One region of the Streptomyces sp. NPDC054047 genome, then DNA from elsewhere that is predicted to be linked to it. Evidence: riboswitches for the same ligand, from Rfam matches in the RefSeq annotation. Region 1 holds a riboswitch; the other holds the start of a gene.
The links. A riboswitch is a leader RNA that binds a small molecule or an ion and turns the genes downstream of it on or off. The one in region 1 is predicted to bind cobalamin.
Positions count from the first base shown of each region.

Region 2: it holds a riboswitch for cobalamin, as region 1 does, so the genes downstream of both, ACZ6ZP_RS27570 (ribonucleoside-diphosphate reductase subunit alpha) here and ACZ6ZP_RS00345 (cobalamin biosynthesis protein) in region 1, are expected to answer to the same signal.

Region 1 is NZ_JBVJKV010000001.1:62,215-66,571, forward strand. Features, by position in the region: partial or broken gene ACZ6ZP_RS00330 (GH25 family lysozyme) at 1-646, shown strand, start outside; gene ACZ6ZP_RS00335 (inorganic phosphate transporter) at 839-2,113, shown strand; gene ACZ6ZP_RS00340 (hypothetical protein) at 2,126-2,377, shown strand; cobalamin riboswitch at 2,549-2,691, shown strand; gene ACZ6ZP_RS00345 (cobalamin biosynthesis protein) at 2,814-3,755, shown strand; gene ACZ6ZP_RS00350 (cobyric acid synthase) at 3,752-4,357, shown strand, end outside.
Region 2 is NZ_JBVJKV010000008.1:200,829-205,185, reverse strand. Features, by position in the region: gene mctP (monocarboxylate uptake permease MctP) at 1-520, shown strand, start outside; gene ACZ6ZP_RS27575 (hypothetical protein) at 606-1,313, opposite strand; cobalamin riboswitch at 1,413-1,536, shown strand; gene ACZ6ZP_RS27570 (ribonucleoside-diphosphate reductase subunit alpha) at 1,674-4,085, shown strand; gene ACZ6ZP_RS27565 (ribonucleotide-diphosphate reductase subunit beta) at 4,085-4,357, shown strand, end outside.

The DNA.
Region 1 (4,357 bases):
ACCACAAACCGTCCCGCCACCGCGCCCGCGTCATCGCGGCCTCGGTGGCGACTCTGGCCCTCGGGGGGACCACCCTCGCCGAGATTCCGGTTTCGGCGGCGGGCAAGGCGAGAGGGCACGACGTCTCGTCGCACCAGAAGAACGTCGACTGGCGGAAGGCGAAGAGCAAGGGCGCACGCTTCGTCACTTCGCCGTGCCGAGCAAGTCGTCGGGCAAGAAGTCGGGCAAGAAGCAGGCCGCGTACTTCATGAGGCACGGTGGACGGTGGCGGGCGGACGGCATGACACTGCCGCCGGCCCTGGACATCGAGCACAATCCGTACAGCCGCCGGAAGTGCTACGGCATGAGCAGGACCGGCATGGTCAACTGGATCAAGTCCTTCAGCGACGAGGTGAAGCGGCGGACGGGGCGGCGCCCCGTGATCTACACGACCACCAAGTGGTGGAACACCTGCACGGGCGGCAGCCGGGCCTACGGCGCGCATCACCCGCTGTGGCTGGCACGCTGGTCGTCGACGTCGGGAGCGCTGCCCAAGGGCTGGTCGCACCTGACCATCCGGCAGTACGACAACGGCGGCAGACTGCCGGGTGACCAGAATCTCTTCAACGGCTCGCCGAACCAGTTGAAGAGGTTCGCCCGGGGGTAGCCCAGACACCCTCGGAAGCCCGGATTCCGGGCCTCGCACCGCCACTCCGGCCGATCCCCGGCAGGACCCCGGCGGAACCGGAGTGACGGTGCCCCGAATTGGGTCACCGCACGGCCCGGCCCAGTTCACTTTCCGTTCACCCAGGTTGCCTACGTTCCACTTGCCACTGACGTCCAACAGAAGCCTGGGTAAATGGAACACATCACGCTTCTCCTCGGGATCGTGATCGTTACCGCTCTCGTGTTCGACTTCACGAACGGTTTCCACGACACAGCCAACGCGATGGCCACCACCATCTCGACCGGCGCCCTCAAGCCCAAGACGGCGGTGGCCATGTCCGCCGTGCTGAATCTCGTCGGCGCCTTCCTGTCGGTGGAGGTCGCCAAGACGATCTCCGGCGGGATCGTCAACGAGGACGGACTGAAGACAGAGGTGATCTTCGCGGCCCTGGTGGGCGCGATCCTCTGGAATCTGTTGACCTGGCTGGTGGGCCTGCCCTCCAGCTCCTCCCACGCACTCTTCGGCGGCCTCATCGGTGCCGCGGTCATGTCGATGGGCTGGTCGTCGATCGACGGCGGCACCGTCGTCACGAAGATCCTGATCCCCGCGATCGCCGCGCCCCTCGTCGCCGGCATCGCCGCGACGCTGGCCACGCGCCTGACGTACCGCATCGGGCGCAACACCGACACCAAGGCGACCGCCAAGGGCTACCGCACCGGCCAGATCGCCTCCGCGGGCCTCGTCTCGCTGGCGCACGGCACGAACGACGCGCAGAAGACGATGGGCATCATCACGCTCGCCCTGATCACCGGCGGCGTCCTGAACCCGGGTGCCAACCCCCCGATGTGGGTCATCGTCTCGGCCGGTGTCGCCATCGCGCTGGGCACCTACCTCGGCGGCTGGCGCATCATCCGCACCATGGGCAAGGGCCTGACGGACCTCGCGCCGCAGCAGGGCTTCGCCGCCCAGACCAGCGCCGCGACCGCGATCCTCGCCTCCTCGCACATCGGCTTCTCGCTCTCCACCACCCAGGTCTGCTCGGGCGCCGTGATGGGCGCGGGCCTCGGCCGCAAGGGCGGTGTGGTCCGCTGGTCCACGGCGACCCGCATGTTCGTCGCCTGGGGCCTCACGCTCCCGGCCGCCGGTCTGGTCGGCGCGGGCGCGGAGTTCCTCACCAAGCAGGGCCCCTGGGGCGTCGCGGCGACCGCCGCGCTGCTCATCGGTGGCTCGGCCGTGATCTGGGTGCTCTCCCGGCGCAACGCCGTCGACCACACGAACGTCGCCGACGACGAGATCGGCGGCCCCTCCGGCGCCGAGCCCGCCGGTGTCGTGACCACCGCGATGGCCGCCGTCTCGCCGCCGCCCACCGGGTCGGCCGTGGCGAGCGCCGACGTCGACTTCGTCAAGGCCACCATCCCGGCCCCGACCGGCACCGTGGCGGATCCCGCCCGGCCCGCCACGGTGTAAGGACAACTCAGCATGAACATCGACTGGGCAGCTCTCGGCTCCGTGTTCGGAGTCAGCCTCGGGGTGACGGTGGCCCTGGTGGGCCTGTTCACCCTCGGCATCGTCGGCCTCTCCAAGCGCGAGGCGGCCACCTCCGGCTCCTCTTCCACCACCGCCGGCACCACCGCCGGCACCGTCCCCGTGGCGGCACGCACGGGCGCGTACGCGTGCTTCGCGCTCTGCCTGGCGGCCGTCGCGTACGGGATCTATCTGATCGTCGCCTGACGGCACTTCGGCCTCACGGGAGCCGGGTGGGACACGCCTCGACGAGTGCGTCCCACCCGGCTTTCGCGTGTCCGCCGTGCCCGGCCCGCGCCGACGCACGCCGACGCCGGGAAACCGGCCCCATGTGGGCCTCGGCACACTCTCCCGTACCAGGTCAACGGCAAGTTGACGGGCGTTCGCGGGCGTGGTGGACTGCCGGAGCCATTACGGCGGCAGGAGAGGAAGCCGGTGCGAATCCGGCGCGGTCCCGCCACTGTCATCGGGGAGCCCCCTCCTCGGAAGCCAGGAACTCTCGCCGCCGGTCACGTCGAACCAGGGCGCGGACACCCTGAGTGAGGACATATCGCCATGCGCGGCCGCCCGTTGCCGGTCTCTGTGCCCCTGCCCTTCCAGGCCAGGCCCCTCGCTCCTCTCCTCCTTCCGGTCGGCTGAACCCGTGCGTGCCGACCGCGACTTCGCGTACGGCGCCGCCGCCGGCCTCCTCGGTGACCTGCTGCTCGGCGATCCTCGCCGCGGGCACCCGGTCGCCGCGTTCGGCCGGGCCGCGGGCGCCGTCGAGCGTGTGCTGTGGCGTGACCACCGCGGGTGGGGCGCCCTGCACGCCGTGGTGTGCGCCGGGGGCGCGGCCGGTGCCGCCGCCCTGGCCTCTTCTCTCGTACGTGACTCACGCGCCGCGTCCGTCGCGCTGACCGCCGCCACGACCTGGGCCGTGGTCGGCGGGACCTCGCTGGGGCGTGAGGCGCGGGCCATCGGCGGGGCGCTCGCCGCCGGGGACGTCGAGGTGGCGCGGGAGCGGCTGCCGCATCTGTGCGGGCGCGATCCGCAGGCTCTGGACGCCGACGGCATCGCGCGGGCCGTGGTCGAGTCCGTCGCCGAGAACACCTCCGACGCGGTGGTCGGTGCGCTCGTGTGGGGCGCCGTCGGCGGGGTGCCGGGGCTGGTCGCCTTCCGTGCCGTCAACACGCTCGACGCCATGGTCGGGCACAAGTCCGTGAGGTACCGGCGCTACGGGTGGGCCTCCGCGCGGCTCGACGACGTTCTGGGCTGGCCGGGCGCCCGGCTCACCGCGGTGCTGGCCGCCGTCGCCGGGGACGCTCCGAAGGGAGCCCTGCGCGCCTGGCGCGCGGACGCGGCCAAGCATCCGAGCCCCAACGCGGGGCCCGTGGAGTCCGCCTTCGCCGGGGCGTTGGGGGTACGGCTCGGGGGGAGCCTCTCGTACGGAGGCCGGGTCGAGCACCGGCCCGTCCTGAACACGGGCGGGCGGGCCGTCGACGTGACGGACATCGAGCGGGCCGTGCGGTTGTCGCGGCGGGTCGGACTGCTGGCCCTGGGGGTCGCGGCAGTGGTGAGCACTATGCGGAAAGGCGGCGCCTCGTGAGTGGTGGACTGCTCGTGGCCGGGACCACATCGGACGCGGGGAAGAGCGTCGTCACCGCGGGCATCTGCCGGTGGCTGGCCCGCAAGGGAGTCTCCGTCGCGCCCTTCAAGGCGCAGAACATGTCCCTCAACTCCTTCGTCACGCGCGAAGGCGCCGAGATCGGACGGGCCCAGGCCATGCAGGCGCAGGCCGCCCGGGTCGAGCCGAGCGCGCTGATGAACCCCGTGCTGCTCAAGCCCGGCAGCGACCGCAGCAGCCAGGTCGTCCTGATGGGCAAGGCCGTGGGCGAGATGAGCGCACGCGGCTACCACGGTGGACGGCAGGAAGCGCTGCTCTCCACCGTCGTGGGATGCCTGGAGGAACTTCGGGGCAGCTATGACGCCGTGATCTGCGAAGGCGCGGGCAGCCCCGCCGAGATCAACCTGCGGCGCACGGACATCGTGAACATGGGGATCGCGCGGGCCGCCCGCTTCCCCGTCCTCGTCGTCGGCGACATCGACCGCGGTGGCGTCTTCGCCTCCTTCTTCGGGACGACGGCGCTGCTCAGCGCACAGGACCAGGAACTGGTCGCCGGGTATCTCGTCAACAAGTTCCGGGGCGAC
Region 2 (4,357 bases), on a different contig from region 1:
CTTCATCAAGCCGGACGCGACACCGGCGCAGGAGACCAAGGTCTCCAAGCTGGTCTCGCTGCTCGTGAAGGTCGGCGCGCTCGCCTTCGTCCTCACCATGGACAAGACGGTCGCGATCAACTTCCAGCTCCTGGGCGGCATCTGGATCCTGCAGACCATGCCCGCGCTGGTCGGCGGCCTGTTCACGCGGTGGTTCCACCGCTGGGCGCTGCTCGCGGGCTGGGCGGTCGGCATGGTCTACGGAACGGTCGCCGCGTACGGCGTCGCGTCGCCGACGCAGAAGCACTTCGGCGGCTCGTCCGACGAGATCCCCGGCATCGGCGAGATCGGCTACATCGGACTCACGGCATTCGTCCTGAACGTGGTGGTCACGGTGGTCATGACGTTCGTCCTGCGCGCCATGAAGGCCCCTGACGGCATCGACGAGACCTCTCCCGGGGACTACACCGCGGACGTGGGCGACCCCGGCGTCGTGGAAGAGCTGCCGCCGGCCACGGTGGGGGCGCCGGGCGGGCACTGAGCCTGTTCTCGTACGGGCCTGTTCTTGTACGTACGTGACGCGGGCCGCCGGAGAAATCCGGCGGCCCGCTGTCGTACGTACCGCCCTACGAGGCCTTGTAGAGCTCCGTCCGGACCCGCGCCGCCGCCTTGGTCGCCAAGGAGATCGCCCGGTCCTTGTGCGGGCCCGCGTCCACCAGGACGAGCACGCCGCCGACCCGTACCTCGACCTTGTAGTGCCGAGTCTCCGCGTCGTGGTCGTCGCCCCCCTCGTACCGCTTGCTCTCGAGGATCGCCTCGTCGCCGAGGTCCGGCAGATCATCGACCGCGTGGTGCTCCACCACCGGGGCCGCGTCGGTGTCGACGGTGACACTGGGGCACGCCTTGTGGAGTTGCCGGCGCAGTTCGACATGGCGCCCGGCCCGCGCGTCCGGCATCGAGACCAGGGTCTGGGAGAGCACGGGGTCCCCTTCGTCGGCGATCGCGCCGGGGAAGGGAAGAATCGTCTGGCCGGCGCTGGCTCCCCGCATGCCGGACAGCTCCGCACTCGCCTCGTCGCCGGGATCGCAGGCGCCCCAGTCACCGCCCCCGTAGCCCCGGTTGAAGCCGCCCGTGCCGACGTCGGTCGCCTTGGCCCGCGGGCCGGTGGCCTTCGCCGGGAGCAGCGCCGACTTCAGCTCGGCGCCCGTGAAGCGCCTGCCGGGATCGACGTCGCCGTCGACACCCGCCGCCGAGGGCACCTGTTCCTCACCTTCGCCGCACCCGGCGAGCACCATCAGGAGTACCGCCGCGCAGCCCGCGCCCCGTCCTCGCACGCCGTCTCCCCCTGTTCGACGATCAGTTCGGCGCCACCCTAGGGGATACGCACGCCGACACAAGATGTGGGGCTGCGGCTCAGAGCCAGCACAAGATGTATGCTCGTGCTCGCTGTCGCCGCAGGGGAATCCGGTGCAAGTCCGGAACTGTCCCGCAACGGTGTATGAGTACGCATTTGTCGTGCTCGCAAGTCCGATGACCTGTCGACAGCGCACCCGTTCCGACCGGTCCGGGTGCCAACGACGTCCGGGCCTCGTGGAATGGGCTGGTGGACGCGGAGCGCGGCCCTGCCCTGGGCGGCCGCCCCGTGTGTCACTCCTGCCCTCCTCAAGGCTCCGAGCCGAGCGAGGGAGTGCTCCGTGACCATCGCGCCAGCCGAACCTGCGTCAGCGCAGACCACCGGCGGTCAGCAGACCACCGACGGCCCAGGAACCGCGCTGCTGCGTACCCTGACCGACCTCACCGCCGATCTCCCCGACGCCGAGCCCGGCAGAGTCGCCGCCGCCGCGCTGCGCGGCCGCTCGGCCAGGGGGGACGCAGAGAGCACAGCGGAGCTGCGGGAGCTGGCGACCGAGGCCGCCGCGGGGCTCATCTCCGAGGACCCGACGTACTCGCAGCTGGCGGCCAGGCTCCTCAGCCTCAGCATCCGTGACGAGGCCGCGTCGCAGGGAGTGCGCTCCTTCTCCGACTCGGTCGCCGTGGGGCACCGCGAGGGACTGATCGCGGACCGCACCGCCGCGTTCGTCACCGACCACGCCGAGCACCTGGACGGTCTCGTGGAGGCCGCCCTGGAGGACGGCGCCGACTTCCGCTTCGGCTACTTCGGCCTGCGCACCCTGCACAGCCGCTATCTCCTTCGCCACCCCATCACCCGGCACGTCATCGAGACCCCGCAGCACTTCATGCTGCGCGTCGCGAGCGGCCTCGCCGAAGACGACAGCCTGCGCTCGGTGGACGAAGTCGCCGCGCTGTACCGCCTGATGAGCCGCCTGGACTACCTGCCGTCCTCGCCGACGCTCTTCAACTCCGGCACCCGGCACCCGCAGATGTCCTCCTGCTACCTCCTCGACTCCCCGCTGGACGAGCTGGACTCCATCTACGACCGCTACCACCAGGTCGCGCGCCTCTCCAAGCACGCGGGCGGCATCGGCCTCTCGTTCTCCCGCATCCGCGCCCGCGGCTCGCTGATCCGCGGCACGAACGGCCACTCCAACGGCATCGTGCCGTTCCTCAAGACCCTGGACGCCTCCGTCGCCGCCGTGAACCAGGGCGGCCGCCGCAAGGGCGCCGCCGCGGTCTACCTGGAGACCTGGCACTCCGACATCGAGGAGTTCCTGGAGCTGCGCGACAACACGGGCGAGGACCAGCGGCGCACGCACAACCTCAACCTCGCGCACTGGATCCCGGACGAGTTCATGCGCCGGGTCGCCGCGAGCCAGGACTGGTCGCTGTTCTCGCCCGCCGACGTGCCCGAGCTCGTCGACCTGTGGGGCGAGGAGTTCGACGCCGCCTACCGCAAGGCCGAGGCCGCCGGGCTCGCCCGCAAGACCATCCCCGCCCGTGACCTCTACGGCCGGATGATGCGCACCCTGGCGCAGACCGGCAACGGCTGGATGACGTTCAAGGACGCCGCCAACCGCACCGCCAACCAGACGGCGGAGCCCGGCCACACGGTCCACTCCTCCAACCTCTGCACGGAGATCCTGGAGGTGACGGACGACGGCGAGACGGCCGTCTGCAACCTGGGTTCGGTGAACCTCGGCGCCTTCGTGGACACCGCCGCCGGCGACATCGACTGGGAGCGGCTCGACGAGACCGTCCGCACCGCCGTCACGTTCCTCGACCGCGTCGTCGACATCAACTTCTACCCGACCGAGCAGGCCGGCAGGTCGAACGCCCGGTGGCGTCCGGTGGGCCTGGGCGCGATGGGTCTGCAGGACGTCTTCTTCCAGCTGAAGCTGCCCTTCGACTCCCCCGCCGCGCGCGCCCTCTCCACGCGCATCGCCGAGCGGATCATGCTCGCCGCGTACGAGGCGTCCGCGACCCTCGCCGAGCGCAACGGACCGGTGCCCGCCTGGGAGAAGACCCGCACCGCGCGCGGCGTCCTGCACCCCGACCACTACGGCGTCGAGCTGACCTGGCCGGAGCGCTGGGCCGCGCTGCGCGAGCGCATCGCCGTGACCGGCATGCGCAACTCGCTGCTCCTCGCCATCGCGCCGACCGCCACGATCGCGTCCATCGCGGGCGTGTACGAGTGCATCGAGCCGCAGGTCTCCAACCTCTTCAAGCGCGAGACGCTGTCCGGCGAGTTCCTCCAGGTCAACGCCTACCTGGTGCAGGAGCTCAAACGGCTCGGCGTCTGGGACGCGCAGACCCGCGAGGCGCTGCGCGAGGCCAACGGCTCGGTGCAGGGCTTCAGCTGGATCCCCGCCGAGGTCCGCGACCTCTACCGCACCGCGTGGGAGATCCCGCAGCGCGGCCTGATCGACATGGCCGCCGCGCGCACGCCGTTCCTGGACCAGGCGCAGTCCCTGAACCTGTTCCTGGAGACGCCGACCATCGGCAAGCTCTCCTCCATGTACGCGTACGCCTGGCAGCAGGGCCTGAAGACCACGTACTACCTGCGCTCGCGCCCGGCGACCCGCATCGCCCGCGCGGCGGCCGGCCGCACCGAAGCCGCCGAGCCCGCCCCCGTACCCGCCCAGGCATCGGCCGAAGACGCCGTCGCCTGCTCCCTGGAAAACCCCGAGTCCTGCGAGGCCTGCCAGTAATGAGCTCCACCACCAACGCCGAGAAGAACCTCCTCGACCCGGGCTTCGAGCTGACTCTGCGCCCCATGCGCTACCCCGACTTCTACGAGCGCTACCGGGACGCGATCAAGAACACCTGGACCGTCGAGGAGGTCGACCTCCACTCGGACGTCGCCGACCTCGCCAAGCTCTCGCCCGGCGAGCAGCACATGATCGGCCGCCTGGTCGCGTTCTTCGCGACCGGCGACTCGATCGTCTCCAACAACCTCGTGCTCACGCTCTACAAGCACATC